DNA from 4 places in the Rossellomorea marisflavi genome. Region 1 is predicted to be linked to each of the others. Evidence: riboswitches for the same ligand, from Rfam matches in the RefSeq annotation. Region 1 holds a riboswitch; each other region holds the start of a gene.

The links. Region 1 has a riboswitch for S-adenosylmethionine ahead of mtnK (S-methyl-5-thioribose kinase). Riboswitches for the same ligand answer to the same signal wherever they lie in the genome.
Region 2: it holds a riboswitch for S-adenosylmethionine, as region 1 does, so the genes downstream of both, K6T23_RS05210 (methionine ABC transporter ATP-binding protein) here and mtnK (S-methyl-5-thioribose kinase) in region 1, are expected to answer to the same signal.
Region 3: it holds a riboswitch for S-adenosylmethionine, as region 1 does, so the genes downstream of both, fbpA (Fur-regulated basic protein FbpA) here and mtnK (S-methyl-5-thioribose kinase) in region 1, are expected to answer to the same signal.
Region 4: it holds a riboswitch for S-adenosylmethionine, as region 1 does, so the genes downstream of both, K6T23_RS17650 (alpha/beta hydrolase) here and mtnK (S-methyl-5-thioribose kinase) in region 1, are expected to answer to the same signal.

The regions. Positions count from the first base shown of each region.
Region 1 covers NZ_CP081870.1:1,673,190-1,677,379, reverse strand. Annotated here, with positions in the region: SAM riboswitch class I at 56-157, opposite strand; gene K6T23_RS08920 (pyridoxal phosphate-dependent aminotransferase) at 207-1,391, opposite strand; gene K6T23_RS08915 (carbon-nitrogen family hydrolase) at 1,512-2,291, shown strand; SAM riboswitch class I at 2,403-2,550, shown strand; gene mtnK (S-methyl-5-thioribose kinase) at 2,649-3,827, shown strand; gene mtnA (S-methyl-5-thioribose-1-phosphate isomerase) at 3,846-4,190, shown strand, end outside.
Region 2 covers NZ_CP081870.1:967,104-971,293, reverse strand. Annotated here, with positions in the region: gene K6T23_RS05225 (hypothetical protein) at 1-197, shown strand, start outside; gene K6T23_RS05220 (ABC transporter substrate-binding protein) at 213-1,121, opposite strand; gene K6T23_RS05215 (hypothetical protein) at 1,172-1,342, opposite strand; SAM riboswitch class I at 1,581-1,684, shown strand; SAM riboswitch class I at 1,768-1,873, shown strand; gene K6T23_RS05210 (methionine ABC transporter ATP-binding protein) at 1,965-2,996, shown strand; gene K6T23_RS05205 (methionine ABC transporter permease) at 2,986-3,636, shown strand; gene K6T23_RS05200 (MetQ/NlpA family ABC transporter substrate-binding protein) at 3,652-4,190, shown strand, end outside.
Region 3 covers NZ_CP081870.1:2,114,478-2,118,667, forward strand. Annotated here, with positions in the region: gene K6T23_RS11070 (hypothetical protein) at 1-133, opposite strand, end outside; gene K6T23_RS11075 (lysophospholipid acyltransferase family protein) at 287-868, shown strand; gene K6T23_RS11080 (hypothetical protein) at 1,013-1,801, shown strand; gene K6T23_RS11085 (hypothetical protein) at 1,801-2,262, shown strand; gene fbpA (Fur-regulated basic protein FbpA) at 2,346-2,546, opposite strand; SAM riboswitch class I at 2,626-2,730, opposite strand; gene hemG (protoporphyrinogen oxidase) at 2,885-4,190, shown strand, end outside.
Region 4 covers NZ_CP081870.1:3,369,619-3,373,808, forward strand. Annotated here, with positions in the region: gene K6T23_RS17635 (VOC family protein) at 1-81, shown strand, start outside; gene K6T23_RS22220 (M28 family peptidase) at 119-1,501, opposite strand; gene K6T23_RS17650 (alpha/beta hydrolase) at 1,591-2,388, opposite strand; SAM riboswitch class I at 2,595-2,698, opposite strand; gene K6T23_RS17655 (hypothetical protein) at 2,890-3,444, opposite strand; gene K6T23_RS17660 (SDR family NAD(P)-dependent oxidoreductase) at 3,629-4,190, shown strand, end outside.

The DNA.
Region 1 (4,190 bases):
TTATACAATCAAAAAAGCCCCTTCCGATAAGAAGAGGCTTTCAATCCATCACTCTATCTTATCTCCCAGCGTCTGCTGCAAGAATTAGCACCGTGCTCGTAATGAGTCGGTTGCCGGGCTTCATCGGGCCAGTCCCTCCGCCTGCTCTTGATAAGAATCTATTCATTTGGTTTCCAGTAGGATTATTGCATCGATTGGGAGTCCTGTCAATCCCTATTATCGAACAAATGTAAATTTTCAATCCTTTTCACTGCTTCCTGAAGCCTTTCCTCACTGGTAAGGAGACCTACCCGGACATACCCTTCCCCGTGATCCCCGAAGCCGATGCCAGGCGCCACGGCTACATGGGCCTTTTCAAGGAGTAGGTTCGAGAAATCCATCGACGTGAAGCCTTCCGGCACTTTGAGCCAAGCGAAAAATGAGCCTGCCGGTGCATCCACATCCCAACCGATGGATCTCAATCCACCGATGAGGGCATTCCTTCTGCTTTCATAGGTCTCAAGCTGGGCCTGGACGCACTCCTGCGATCCGAGGAGCGCCGTCACCGCTGCTTCCTGAATGGCGCCAAAGAGGCTCACATACATATGATCCTGCATGAGATTGATGGCTTCTATCACACTCTCGTTCCCGACGGCAAATCCTACTCGCCACCCCGCCATATTATACGTTTTGGAGAGAGTATAGATTTCAATGCCGACATCCTTAGCTCCATCTGTTTCAAGGAAGCTATTGGGACGCTTGCCTTCAAATCCGATCGCCCCATAAGCAAAATCGTGTACCACGCAGATATCATGGCTACTTGCCAATTTTACCGTTTCCTCAAAAAAGGCTGGTGTGGCTACTGCTCCCGTCGGGTTATTCGGATAATTCAGGAACATAAGCTTGGAACCGTCGAGTTCGGCTTCACTAAACCGGCTGTAATCGGGGAGAAAATCATTTTCCTCAAGTAGCGGCATCAGCTTCATCTCCGCTTCTGCAAGTGCCACCCCTGATAGATAATCAGGATACCCAGGGTCCGGAACCAGCACGGATTCACCCGGATTCACCAGGCACTGCGGAATCTCCACGAGACCCGCCTTCCCCCCGAAGAGGATAGCTACTTCTTTGTCAGGATCCAGTTCCACCCCGTATTCCCTTTTATAGAAAAGCGCTACCGCCTCTTTGAAAGAGGCCATCCCCCTGAAAGGTGAATAGCGATGATTCAATGGGTTTTCGGCCGAAGCCTTCAAACTATCTACAATATGTTCAGGTGTGGGCCTATCAGGGTTACCCTGCCCAAGGTTAATGACATCGTGTCCTTCATTAATGACACGCTGAACGTTGGCTGTCAATTCAGCGAAAAATTGCTTTGGCAGCGAATCGAGGCGATCCGCATATGGGAATGTTTTCATCTCTTCACCTTCTGAATGTTCAAATATTCTTCACTTTCAAATTCTAGCTACAAATGATATAACGGAAAATAACGAATGTAAAGTAAAATCTTACAATTCCCCATGAAAGGTGCTGATCATATGAAGATCGGGCTCGCGCAAATGGACATCCGGTTTGGAGATCCAAAATCCAACTACGCACAAGCAGAAAGATGGTTTCAACAAGCAGAAAGCGAACAATGCGATATCCTTGTCTTCCCTGAGCTTTGGACAACAGGATATGACCTTAAGAGGATAGAGGGAATCGCTGATGAAAACAGTGAAAAGACCATTGCCTTCCTATCCCGTTTTGCAAAACAGTATGGGATAAACGTGATAGGGGGATCCGTTGCAAATAAAACGGAGTCGGGAATCGATAATCGCTTGATCGTGATCGATTCCAAAGGAAACTTCGTCAAAGGGTATTCAAAGCTTCACCTGTTCAAACTGATGGACGAACATCACTACCTCCTGCCGGGAAAAGAGGACGGTCTATTCACGCTTTCCGGCGAGCAAATGGCCGGCCTCATCTGCTATGACATCCGTTTCCCTGAATGGGTGCGTAAGCATGTTCTCTCCGGAGCAAAGATCCTGTTCGTCAGTGCAGAATGGCCTGAACAGCGGATCGACCACTGGAAAGTCCTCCTCCGTGCACGTGCCATTGAAAATCAATGTTATGTTGCTGCATGCAACCGCGTCGGCTCTGATCCGGACAATACGTTCGGAGGATCATCCCTGATCATCGACCCGTGGGGAGAGATCCTTGCTGAAGGCTCCCTCCACGAAGAACTTGTGACAGCCGTTGTCAATCTCGATACCGTCGATGAAGTAAGGAAGCAAATCCCGATATTCGACGACCGTCTCCCAGACTTTTACAGTTGACGAGGCGAAAATCGATCAGGATATCTTTTCAAAAAAAGCATTGACACTAAAAAACGCAAGGTGGTATGATGTCAATCAAATGGTAATTTTCTGAACAAATTAAATATGCAACTCTTATCAAGAGCTGGCTGAGGGATTTGGCCCTATGAAGCCCAGCAACCGACCGTAATACCGTTGAAAGACGGGGCGCAGATTCGATGCGCCTGACCAGGGCACGGTGCTAATTCCAACAGAATGATTCCATTCTGAGAGATAAGAGGCGACGAAGTATTCTTCAAGCCTCTTTCACAACTGGAAGAGGCTTTTCTCATTCCACAAGAAAAGCCTCCTGCAAACTATTTTAAGGAGGAACCCCCCATGGCCATCACCCAATTGAAACAGTATCGTTCCCTGACGATCGAATCTGCTATAAACCTTGCCAAAGACCTTTCCCTGTTTGATGCATCGGAAAATCTGACCTGTGAAGAGATCGGAGACGGCAATCTCAATTACGTTTTCCGCATTGTAAGCAGCGAAAGCGGAAAAAGCATCATTATCAAACAAGCACTTCCTTATGCAAAAGTCGTAGGCGAAAGCTGGCCGTTGACCCTTGACCGCGCGAGGATCGAAGCCCGGGCCCTGACTCTCCAGCGTTCCCTTGCTGAGCGTCTTGTCCCTGAGATCTATCATTCCGATGAAGAGCTTGCGATTACAGTCATGGAAGATTTGAGCCATCTTGAAATCGCCAGAAAAGGCCTCAACAAAGGAGGAATCTATCCCTCCCTTTCGAAGGACATCGGGGAATTTCTCGGGGCAACACTGTTCTTCACATCCGACTATGCTCTTCATCCTTTCAAGAAAAAGGGATATGTCAAAGAGTTTTCGAATCCCGAATTATGCAAGATTACTGAGGATCTTGTCTTTACCGACCCGTTCTTCAATAGTGAAACGAATGAATTTGAACAAGCCCTTGAAGAAGAGGTCCGGAATCTTTGGGACGACCTGCCCCTGAAACTGGAAGTCGCTAAACTGAAAAGATCCTTTTTGACCGAGGGGGAAGCCCTTCTCCACGGTGATCTGCATACCGGAAGCATCTTTGCAGGCAAAGAGGAAACTAAGGTCATTGATCCGGAGTTTGCCTTTTACGGTCCTATCGGTTTTGATATCGGACAGTTCCTGGCAAATCTCATTTTCCAGGCTGTGGTCCGCGAAGAAAAGCCAAAGAAGGAAGAGATCCTTCGTCATATTGAAACCACTTGGAACGTATTTGAGTCCACCTTCTCGCAATTCTGGGATCAAAGTGAAGATGCCTACACCAAAATTGATGGATACCTTGAGTATGTTCTAGAAAAAAGCTTTGCAGATACAATCGGTTTCCTCGGTTGCGAACTGATCCGAAGGACGATCGGTCTTGCTCACGTGGAGGATCTTGACTCGGTCCAGGACGAAGAAAAACGGATCTTGTATAAAAAGACGTGCCTTGCCCTCGGAAGGGAATGTATCCTTGAGCGCCAACGCATCCGTTCAATCCAGGATCTACTCGATAAACTTATTTAAAGGAGCTTTCTTAAACCCATGACACCACAACTTACCATACCTACTTCATTGGAGTGGCATGAAGACCACCTGGTCATACTGGACCAGCAAAAACTTCCCGGGGCAGTGGAATATGTCCATCTCTATACCATAAAGGATTACTACGATGCCATCATCACCCTTAAGGTAAGGGGAGCGCCTGCCATCGGCATCACGGCTGCATATGGCCTCGCCCAGGCAGCAGGAGGATATGAAACGGAGTCCCTTGAAGAGTTCAAGACATTGTTCAAGAAGGATAAGGCGCATCTCCTCTCTTCCCGTCCGACGGCGGTAAATCTTTCATGGGCCCTCGAGCGTCTCGAGCGTGAACTGTATCAGGCAGCA
Region 2 (4,190 bases), 710 kb from region 1:
ATCGGCAGATTTTCTTCTCGACCCTCTTCATGGGCGCCCTGCTTTTCATTGCGACGATCGGTGCCACCCTATCCGTGGGAGAATGGTACTTAGCGTCGGTACAGCTCTTGATTGCCAGTGTGGTTCAGCTGGCTCTTGGTCTTGGCGCTTTCATCGTTCATTTTATCCGTCCAGAATCGGCAGGGGTCACGGAATGACCTCTGCCTCCTCTTTTACTCTCCTAAAAAACCACTTCCAAACGTTTCCAGCAGATGCTCAAGGGTCACGGGATCACTGTAGGTCGATTCCTTGCTATTGATCTCGATGACGTGACCGTTCTTCACAGCCGGGATGTTCTTCCACGTATCCGTGTCCATAAACGAGTTGTCTACATCAGGATTTTTGCTCAGGACGAGATAGTCACCGGTGAAGTCGCCTACCGCTTCCGGTGAGATGACGTGAATACCCGTTTCCAAGGCGTTATCCTTCACAGCATCCGGCATGTTGAGCTTCATGGCCTGATACAAGATCTCAGAACCACGGGCATAATTGTTCCCGAAGACATAGAGCTCCTTTTGACCGGTTTCAATGACGGATACCGTGGCGTCGTCGCCGATCTTCTTGCGGATCTCATCCCCGATCGTCGCGGCACGCTCCTGGAAGTCATCCGCCCATTCCTTCGCTTCCTTCTCCTTGTTCAACAGCTTGCCGATCTCGATCTGCTGATCGATGTAATTCAGTTTCCCCCATGTGAAAGCGACGGTCGGCGCAATCTCCTTCATCTTATCGAGGTTCTTCGTTTGACTTCCGGCAATGATCAGATCCGGATCGAGCTCGATGATCTTCTCGAGCTGATCGTCCCCCACCACTTCCACATCCTTCAGCTTGTCGGTGAAGAGCGGGTTCATCTCGGTCCACTCATCGATCCCGACGAGCTTCCCTTCGAGGGAAATCACATTCGGACCATTGGTGAGGGCGACGATTCGCTTCGGCTCTTTCGGCACCTCCACCGGTCCCTGCTCTGATTCATATGTAAATGTCGATGATTCCTCCTTGGACGAATCCGTTTTTGTTTCTCCGCTGCTGCACGCAGCCAAGAGCATGCAGACCATCAATATGGTAAAGAACGATGCTTTTTTCATGTGGTTCCCCTTCCAATTCTTGATAATGAGAATCATTTTCAATTAATACTTTACTGGGATGGGGGATGGATGTCAATGAAATGTTCCAAGATTTTCTTCGATTGGAACAGGACCGTTCCATTTCGCTGCGGTGGCTCGCTTTCCGCGGGGCGTGCGGTGAGCCGCATCGGCTGCGCCTGCTGGGTCTCACCTGCCCGCCATTCCCGCAGGAGTCGAGCCACCTCCGCTTCATTGCACTATCCGAATTGGATGAATGTAAAAAAAATAAATAATTAGTTAAATAGAAGCGTTTTCCGATTATCCTCATCCAAATAAAAGGCTTTCATTTTCTTTCTTTTGAATCCATAGACCTATTTTCACCCCATTTCCACTTCTTCCAGCCTGTCTCATTTCTGTCAGAGGGTGTTGACGCAGGAAAAAGTCCGGCGTAGAATAGGGCTCACGTTAAACAAATACAACTTCTTATCACGAGAGGTGGAGGGATTTGGCCCTTTGATACCTCGGCAGCGGGCTCACTTGAGCACTGTGCCAACTCCAACAGGCGGATGCCTGAGAGATGAGAAGAGTACGGATCTTTCTTTCCTTATGGATCTCCGGCCTCTTCCTGTCTCAGGAAGGGGCCTTTTGTTTACCCTAATTGAATAATTTCTTATCCAGAGAAGCTGAGGGACTGGCCCGATGACGCTTCGGCAGCAGACTTTCCACAAAGTACTGTGCCAATTCCAGCAGGCAACGCGCCTGGGAGATGAGAAGGGACCCATTGATTCCGTGTGAATCCATGCCCTCTTCTCGAGACCTCGGGAAGAGGGTTTTTATTTTTAACCACCAGGAGGCATGACGAACATGATTGAATTCAAAAGCGCCACGAAAGTATATAACAGCGGCGGAAAGGAAGTCCGGGCCCTCGACGGCATCGACCTGCGGGTTGAGCAGGGGGAAATCTGCGGGGTGATCGGGTTCAGCGGCGCCGGGAAAAGCACGCTGATCCGCACCGTGAACCTGTTGGAGCGATTGAGCTCGGGGAAGGTGATCGTAGACGGCCAGGATCTCATGGCCCTTTCACCGAAAGATGTGCGCGGGGTGAAACGGAAGATCGGGATGGTGTTCCAGCACTTCAACCTCCTGAACTCCAAGACGGTCTTCGCCAATGTGGCGATGCCCCTGATCCTCGCCAAACAATCCAAAGCCGAAATCCAGAAGCGGGTGACGGAGCTCCTGAGCTTCGTCGGCCTTGAAGATAAAGCAAACCAGTACCCGGATCAATTATCAGGCGGTCAGAAGCAGCGCGTCGGCATCGCCCGCGCCCTTGCCACCCAGCCATCGATCCTTCTATGTGACGAGGCGACATCGGCCCTCGATCCGCAGACGACGGGGTCGATCCTGAAGCTGCTGAAAAAGATCAACCGTGAGTACAACATCACGATCCTCATGATCACCCATGAGATGTCGGTGATCCGGGAAGTCTGCGACCGGGTGGCGGTTATCGAAGGCGGGAAGATCATCGAGTCCGGATCCGTATTCGACGTCTTCTCCTCCCCTCAGACCGAGACGGCGGCGAACTTCGTGAGCTCGGTGCTGAACGACTCCATCCCGGAATCGGTCCTCGAGCTTGTGCAGAAAGATAACGCACCGGGACGAATCTACAAGATCCGCTTCGTCGGCGCCTCATCAGGTCAGCCCCTTCTGTCACAGGTGGCGAAGCGCTTCGACCTCGATGTGAACGTGCTGTTCGGGAACATCACGGAGTTGCAGGGCACACCATTCGGTCATCTCATCGTCGAGCTCATCGGCTCCGAGAGCGAGATCAACCGTGCACTGCTTGTCATGAATGGAGAAAACGTCACCGTGAAGGAGGTTGCACCACATGCTAGTTGATTCACAGCAGATCATCGACGCACTCATTGAAACATTAGTCATGACAGGCTTCTCCCTCCTCTTTTCCACCGTGATCGGACTGCCCCTCGGGGTGCTCCTCGTCATCACGAGGAAAGGTCATCTATGGGAGAATGCCTTTATATTCACCATCCTGAACGGTGTCGTGAACATCTTCCGTTCCGTCCCGTTCATCATCCTGATGGTAGCAATCGTGCCCCTCACCCGCCTGATCGTGGGAACATCGATCGGGACGGCCGCGGCCGTTGTGCCACTGGTCTTCTATGCAGGACCGTATATTGCGAGATTGATTGAGAACTCCCTCCTTGAAGTCGACAAAGGCGTCATCGAGGCAGCGGAATCCATGGGGGCGACATCCACCCAGATCATCTTCCGCTTCCTTGTCCCGGAAGCACTCAGCTCCCTCGTCCTCAGCCTCACCATCGCCACCGTCGGACTCGTCGGGGCATCGGCCATGGCAGGCGCCATCGGCGGAGGCGGACTCGGAGATCTTGCCATCACGTATGGCTATCAGCGCTTTGACACCTGGGTCATGGTCATCACCGTCGCCATACTCATCGTCCTCGTACAGGGACTGCAATCATCCGGTAACTTCGTATCGAAAAAAATCAGAAGAAGATAGCGAGGAGAAAACAACATGAAAAAATGGATCATTCTATCACTCATTCTATTAATTGGCGGATTCGCTGCAGGCTGCAGCTCAAGCGCCAGCAAAGACGAAACGAAGGTCAAGATCGGCGTCAGCGGTTCCGACAACCGCATCTGGGACTTCGTCGCGAAGAAAGCAAAGAAAGAAGGCATCGACATCGAGATCGTCCGCTTCTCCGATTATGTCCAGCCGAACCTGGCCCTTGAAGAAGGCGAGCTTGATGCCAACGCATTCCAAACAATCTCTTATTTCAACGAATTCAAGAAAGAGCATGACCTCGATCTCACACCGGTGGGTACCACGGTCATCGCTCCGCTCGGCCTTTACTCTGAGAAATATAAGTCAGTAGATGACATCCCGGATGGTGCCAAGATTGCCGTCCCGAACGAAGCAACCAACATGGGAAGAGCCTTCCTCCTCCTTCAGGAAGCTGGTCTCATCGAACTTCCTGAAGGCTTCGATGGAAACGGCTCACTGGATAAAATCAAAAAGAATCCGAAGAACATCGAAATCGTCCCGGTCGTAGC
Region 3 (4,190 bases), 440 kb from region 1:
CTTCTTCTGAGAAGGTTCCTTCTTGTTGCTTTTTGAAGTTCTCCATTAGAATTAGTTTTGCCTCTTCTTCCTTGCCATCTTGAACGCGTTGTAAAATGAAAGATAAAAATTTTTCTTGCCCTTGTGAATCCATTACACGTCCTCCTTGAGTACATGATTTGATAAGCCTTTTTATTGTACCACCTTCATTGCCCATAAAAGCGGAAAATATAATTAGTAGTTGTAAAGTCGAGGATTTCCACTATAATTAGTACCAGGTATTAAAACTAGATGATGGGGTGATCTCATGTACTCATTTCTCGCCAATCTGGCAAAATTGATTTTTGGAAAAGTGGAAATCCGCAATGCCCATCTCCTTCCAAAAGATGGAGGCTACATTGTGACCTGTTCACACAAAACATGGCTTGATGTCGTCGCCCTTGGCTTCAGTATGCCCGGACCCGTACACTTTATGGCAAAGAAGGAACTATTCGACCGGAGAATCCCCGCCTTTATTTTACATAAGATTCACGCCTTTCCTGTGAACCGTGAGAACCCTTCTCCTTCAAGTATCAAAAAGCCTGTTAAACTACTTAGGGGAGGGGCAATCGTAGGAGTCTTCCCTGGAGGGACCCGTTCAGATGAGGATGTCGAAGCGAAACGTGGAGCCATTACGATAGCAAACCTCTCCCGGATGCCCATTGTACCGGCAGCCTATCACGGGCCGACATCGTTTAAAGAATTATTGCGCAACCGTCATAAAGCCGTTATCGTCATCGGCCAACCATACACCGTACGTGCAAAGGACAAGGAACAAATGACAGCAGAGACAAAGGTGTTATCAGGGAAAATCAATGAGTTGATCAAAGAAGCTCAAAAAATAAGCTGAAAGCTGTCCGTACAGATTTGACAATAGATCTGTACGGACAGCTTTTTATTTTGAAAAGGATTCATACCATATTTTCATTTGATTAGGTATGAATCCTTTTCCATGGCAGAAACTAACCAAAGAATGAAGCAGGGAGGGGATCTTATGAGGCGGTTGAATAATGCAGGTGAACAAGGGAATCTTGCGTACGTCAGCATATTCGGTACCACTCAGATTCATTTGAGGAACCCCATGATTGTTGCGCTCTGGTCCATGGCCTTTCCAGGATTCGGTCATCTTCTGCTTTCAAAATACCTCAGAGGTTTCGCCCTGGTGATATGGGAGATCTATATCAACCAGACCATTCACTTGAATACAGCCATGGTTTACACGTTCATGGGTGATATCGACGCAGCAAAAAGCGTTCTCGATATCCAGTTCATGCATTTATACATTCCGGTGTACTTGTTTGCCATATGGGATAGCCACAGAACCGCCGTCGACCTGAATAAAGTTTATTTAAGCCATAAAGGAAACAAGTCGACCGTCAACAGGAGGCTCGTGATTCGACCGCTTGAAATCAACTATCTTGATAAGAGATGCCCTGTTTCAGCTTTTTTTTGGTCCATGGCCGTACCGAGTGTTGGACATTTTTATAATCACCGGATCATATCGGGGCTTTTCACGCTTGTGACCACTGTTATTTATGTCTATAATTCCCATATATTGGAAGGGATTCATTATCTTATCTTAGGAAGATTGGAAACCTCTGTGAACGTACTCGATAAACAATGGTTATTGTACATGCCATCCTTTTACTTTTTCACTATTTATGACGCGTATGTGGGGGTCGTAGAGAATAATAAACTTTTTGACAGGGAACAGTCTGCCCTTTTAAAAGAGTATTACCAAAAAGGATCCTTGTTGATTGGCAAAGGATGGAGGGTTAGATAGTGCAAATCATCGCATCGTTCAATCATTCTTCCTACATCGAAATGACCATCGTCAAGCTTGAAGAGAAGGGGGTGGATGATCTATATGCCATTCCACTTGAAAGCAGGCAGAGAGAAACAAGGCTCTTTGACTCCATTCATTATTCAGATGGTCATTCCCTTCTCAATAAAGGCATGTTCCTTGCCGTGATCTTTTCGGTTATTGCCACAAGTCGTGGGTTTACTTTGGAATGGGGGCCGATCTATTGGGGGTTGATCGGGGCAGGGAGCGGATTGGTCCTTGGTTTCCTCATCGACTTGTTCCTGGTGAAGATCAAAGAGAGGAATCAGATTTTGGCAGATCATCATCAACCATCTGAAATCATCCTCATTATTAACTGTAGGTCAAAGGATGAAGAATGGGTGACCAGGACGCTATGGGAACATCATGCATTGGGGATTGCCGCGGTCGGAAAAGAGTGAAAGACGGACCAAACGATAAAAAACCATTCAATGCCTCATCATTGAATGGTTCAACCTTACTTTATGTGGAAGACATCGTCGGTCTAAACGGTTACTTTGTTGCAATTGATCCAATGGATGGAGCCCGACTCCGTATGTGGATGGCATTCTTTTTTTACGCTTCTAAACTCTTCTTCCAATTCTTCGAGGGTCAATTCGAACAGCTGTCTTTCTCCTTTTTTGTACACTTTGTGCACGATCAACTTATTGATCAATTCATTCCTTCTTTGCGTGGTTTCCATCATACTCACTCCTCATGAATGGTTGGGAAGAGGATATAAAAATCCCTCTTCAGGATAAGAAGAAGGATTGCCCGGACTCTTCGACTCATCTTTCAAGCACCTGCTTGTGGAATTAGCACAGTATCCCGATTTGGAACCTGTTGCTGAGGCTTCATAGGGCCATTCCCTCTGCCTCTCTTGATAAGCGTTATATGAAATATAGTATAAACCAAGTATACCAAGTTGTCAACTTGGTTTAATGTGCGATTTCAGACACACAAAATGAAGTGAATCACTCGTATAACCCGGTCAATCATGGTACCGTATGTATAGAATGAATAAAGCGGTTTGGAGTGAACGAGATGAAGACAGTGGCAGTTGTGGGTGGAGGTATCACCGGCCTTACGACACTATACTACCTTCAGGAATACTTGAAAGGTGAGGACGTAAGACTGATATTGATTGAGGGAGAAGATATGCTTGGAGGTAAAATCCAGTCGATCTCTTCGGATCCCTTCATCATGGAAGTCGGTGCCGATTCAATTGTGTCAAGACACCCGGGGGTCCTCGAGCTTATCGGGGAATTAGGGCTCATGGATGAACTTGTATATAACGAAACGGGTACATCGTTCATCTACACGCAGGACACACTACATAAGATTCCAACAGATTCAGTGTTTGGAATTCCCATGACGAGAACTTCCCTGATGGAGAGTACGCTGATTTCCGACGCGGGAAAAAGGGCTGCACTACTGGATTATGAAACGGAGAATGACACGTTCACAAAGGAAGATTCCATAGGGGATTTCCTGGAGTTTTTCTTAGGAAAAGAGCTCGTACAAAACCAGATTGCACCTGTTCTATCAGGGGTATATTCAGGGGACTTGCATACACTGAGCATGTCTTCCACACTGCCATACTTATTAGATTATAAGAATGCTTATGGCAGTATCATGAAGGGGCTATGGATCAACCGTGAAAAACATCAGGGGAAATCCAACAAGAAATTTGTTTCGTTTAAAACCGGATTATCAGCCATCATCAATCGGCTGGATGAATGCACGCCGAACGCAGAAAAATACAAGGGGATCGGCCTCGAGAGCCTGAAAAAATCGGGTCGTATGTATTCATTGGAACTCACCAATGGTGAAACCATATCCGCGGATGCAACCGTCCTTGCCATTCCACACAATCGTGCAAGGGGAGTTCTCAACCACCCGGAACTGAATGAAGGCTTTTCCCTTCTTAAAACGAAATCGTTAAAAAGCATTTACCTTGGATTCGACTTTCCTGATACCGTATTGCCTGCAGATGGTACAGGGTTCATCGTCGCAAAAGAACAAGGTGGAGTGAAAAGCGACGCCTGCACGTGGACAAGCAGAAAATGGAAACACACGTCTGTTGATAGTCAGCTCCTCGTCAGGCTTTTCTATAAGGATTCCAATCCCCACTGGGCAGAAATTAAACATCTCACCCAGGAAGAGTTGCTTCACACAGCTCTTAGGGATATAGAAGCGACGATGGGACTCAAAGGGGTACAGCCTATTCGAAAAGAAGTAACAGACTGGTCCGGCCTGATGCCCAATTACAACCTGGAACATGCACAATCAGTAAGACAATTGGAATCAAGCCTGGCTGTTGAATTCCCCGGGGTCATGTTAGCGGGTG
Region 4 (4,190 bases), 1.7 Mb from region 1:
CAGGAAACGTTCTGGAGCCCCCTCTACGGCGGGGTTACGGACAAGTTCGGCATCCAGTGGCAGTTCAACTACGAAGAATGATAGAAGCCTGCTGGCCGATCGGCCAGCAGGCTTTTGGTTACCTTATGTTCTTTTCTTGGACGGAATCTTTTGATGCTTTCACCTTTGAAGCCGATTTAGGCTTCGGACCTTGGTGGTCGGGACGAGCCTGCTCATATACCGCGGCCCCTACAATTTCAGCCACATCCTGCAGCTTCTCTTTGCTGATATTATCGATTGTATCCTCGGGAGTATGGTACCATGGCTCAAACGGACTGTGGATGAAGGCTCCCGCTGGGATTCCCGCTTCAGCAAACGGAACATGATCGCTCCTGCCGCCTTCACCGATCGGCGTCGGGAATCCGTTCAATCGCTCGCTCGCAGCCTGGGATAGCTCCGTTACGAGGTTCGGGCTTCCATCGAGTGTGCGGAGGACCAGATCACCTGCGTCCCTGCTACCCACCATGTCGAGATTGAAGTACCCGATAATCCGGTCACGTTCTATTTGCGGCAGGGAATCTACATAGTGATAGGACCCCAGCAGACCCAATTCCTCAGCCCCGAATGTAATGAAGCGTATCTCTGTATCTGTCGGTACATTTTTGAACACCTTTGCGAGTTCCAAGGTAACAGCTGTACCCGACGCATCATCGTTCGCGCCAGGAGCCCCTTCTACTGAATCATGATGGGCCCCGATGATAAGCACATCATCCGTTGCTTTTTTCTTATTGACCGGAGCTTTCGAGGCAATGACATTGTGAGAGGTGCGCTCCGATGTTTCCGCTCCCTCGATTGTCAGCCGGACGGTCTCTCCGATATGTCGGCGCAGCTCTTCTCCTTCGGCCTTGGAAAGGGTGATGGCCGGTATGTAGCGATCATCCGGTTCTCCCAATGTCCCGCTCAGCGAGCCATCCGTATTGTTGTAGATGATGACCCCTGCGGCTCCTGCTTCAGACGCATTGACGATCTTCTGTGCAAACGTGATTTCCCCTCGCTGGATAAGAACGATCTTCCCGTCTACATCTACTCCATCAAAGTCTCCTACTCTTCCAAGTCCTGCAGAAACGAGCTCGCCTGACACATCACCACTAACCGAGTAAGTGAATGCATCCGGGTTCCACTCGCCTTGCACCCCTGACAGTTCGATTGCAGTAGGTGCCGTGTACCCTATAAAGGTAAAGGGTTGAAGTGTCACGTCATACCTGTACGATTCAAATTGTCGTTTTACATACCTGATGGCATTTGCCTCGGATTCTGTCCCGGCTACCCTCGGTATTTGTTGAAGCTGATCGATCGTCTGATAGATTCGCTCCGAATCGATTTTCTTGATCAGATTCCGCTCATGCGGATTTTGCAAGAGCTCCTTTCCTGGTTCAGGTGCCCCTGCAATGGCTGGTTGAAGTCCAACAGCGCCAAACGATAGGGTCGTCGCAAGAGCAATGGATACGACAGATTTTTTCAAACGGTTTCCTCCTCTACTTATTTGATAGAATAGTAACAATATTTTGTCGTTTAATGAAAGAGTAGGAATAACCGGTAAGAAACTACCATTTATAGCCCATTGGCATGATCATAGCCGGTGGATTGAACCTGTAAAAGCCACCCTCGAGTGAAATCAAGGAGTTGTCGAAAGGCCCCTGAAGTTGAGTAAGTATGGGACCCTTTCGGAATGATTGCCTTTTCTACCTCTCCCGAACGCCGATTGGAGAAGTTTGAGTGATAGAGGGAGCAGTAATCGACGGAGATTTCTTCATCCTGGTCACCGTGGGCAAGCAAGACATTCCCCATATACTCATTTGCCCGCCGTATCGGGTCCCACCCTTGAAGGGTCGTGAGAAACTCTCGCTTCAGCTCATAGCCCAAATAATCTGCCTTCCCGTCCCGCAAGATGGCTTCTTCCACATCATCTCCGATAATGCGTCCAAGATCATGCCGGGGAGAGCCGACCGCCGACCAGAGGGCAAGGTGGCGAACTTCTTCTTCGATGGCTGCTTCAAGGGCCACTGCCCCCCCAAGGCTGTGGCCGATCAAGGCAATGCTCTCCGGGTCCACCCCTTTCATCTGCTTCACAAACCCGATGACCGCCTTCGTCTGTGCAATGAAGCGATCTTTTGTATTCAAGCCGTACTCCCCCAGACTTTCTCCGCAACCGTCGTAATCGAAACGTACGACGATGTGTGAGCTGAGTTCATGTGCAGCCTTCACGAATAATCGGTCCACGCCTTCTTTTGAACCGACGAAACCATGACAGATGATGACGGCCGGATGGACGCCGAGACGTGTAGCAGGATACTGTATGGCTGCAGGAAGGTGGGTACCCTCCCATGGAATGGATGTATACCAGCTCATCTTACCCTCTCCTTTTATCTTAGTAGATTTTCCTTACGGTTTGTATGTGCCTTCGAACACTGTTTCCCCTATGGCTAGGCCTCTACATGCGCGCCTTTTAAAGTGTATAAATCTGCGCCTCAGCGTTATGACTAATTAATCCAATCGATTTAATCGGATTTATATACAAAAAAAATCTCCCATAAGGAGATGTACATTACTCTCTCCCCTTATCTGCCAGGCTGAAGTTGCCTACTGGAATGAGCACCTTCCATTTGGAGGTTGCTGCGGGATCGTTGGACCAGATTCCTTCCCCGACTCTTTATAAGGTAGTATAGATTAAATTATCTTACAATTCACTCTTTGTCAACCATAAATCCTACAGTGAAACTATGAATTAAAACTAAATCCCCACTTGACAGGTTGGTTTTGACGCTGTAAGATTGGCTCAACATCTTTACCCCCAATGATCCATATCGACCGAAGGCATATCAACTGCCTCCGGTCCTTTTTTTCGAGAAGTCAGTCTTCCATCTCATATCGTCCGTCTTCATAGATCCTGAATGCCCCGACTTCCCCTGTTCCTCCTTCATCTTTGAGGGTTTGTGATATGAGATGGAGGGTATAATAGGTCCCTTTTTCATCGGTTTGGGGCTTGCCATCACCCTCATCAATCAGGATATCTCCATCAGATGCCACGTTCAGCTCATCCTTTAAGAACTCAATGGCTGTTTCCACATCCGTAATGCCTGCAGTGGACCCGGATTCCCCGACTGGTCGTTGCGGTCCAGGAGCATTCCGTGCCGATGATTCGCCATCCTCTGCAGGCTCCTCCGCTTCCTGACTGTCCTGATCATCCCCGGAAGAGTCCGATGCTTCTTGATCCTCTTCACCGAGTGATACTTGGTCGGATGTTTCATCAGGCTGTTCCGGGGCATCTTCTCTTCCCGCTTCCTCTGCATCAATTGTTTCTGTTGCATCCGTTTCCACCGGCGCTGTATTTCTTGGGGATTGTCCGCATGCACCCATCAACAACATGATGGGAATCAACGCGATTAACCGTTTCCAGCCGTTCATTGCTGTCTCCCCTTCCTCATTCTTCCTCATACCACCATTATTTCAGAAACAGGGTGGCCGGACAACTCTCAACCACAGGGGGCCTTCATTCATCATCTGTGCAGACAGACCGAGTATAATCATTGGCTCAACGAGCATCCTATGCCTTACAATCTGCTTATAACCTAATCGAGGAGGAAGTACCATGAAATATACCGTCATTACAGGAGCAAGCTCCGGGATTGGCTATGAGGCCGCTCTGGCATTTGCAGCACGGGGGAAGAATCTGATTCTTGCTGCCAGAAGGAAAGAGAACCTTGAGGAGTTGAAGGACCGCATCCTGAAGGCCCATCCTGACCTGGATATCAAACTTTTCTCCACCGACCTGTCCGTTACCTCCAACGCTCATTCCTTCTATGAAGAGATCAAGTCATTTGAGCTGGAGACGTTTGTGAATAATGCCGGTTTCGGTAATTTCGATCCCGTCGGCGAACAAAATCTGGACAAGATCGAACAGATGATGAGACTCAATATCGAAGCCCTCACGATCCTCTCCACCCTATACGTGCGCGACTTCTCACAGGTCGAAGGAACGCAGCTCATCAATATTTCCTCAGGCGGCGGCTACACGATCGTTGCCGATGCGGTCACCTACTGTGCGACCAAATTCTATGTGAGTGCCTTCACGGAAGGACTTGCGAGAGAGCTTTCCGAATCCGGTGCGAAGATGACAGCGAAGGTTCTTGCCCCTGCCGCTACGGAAACGG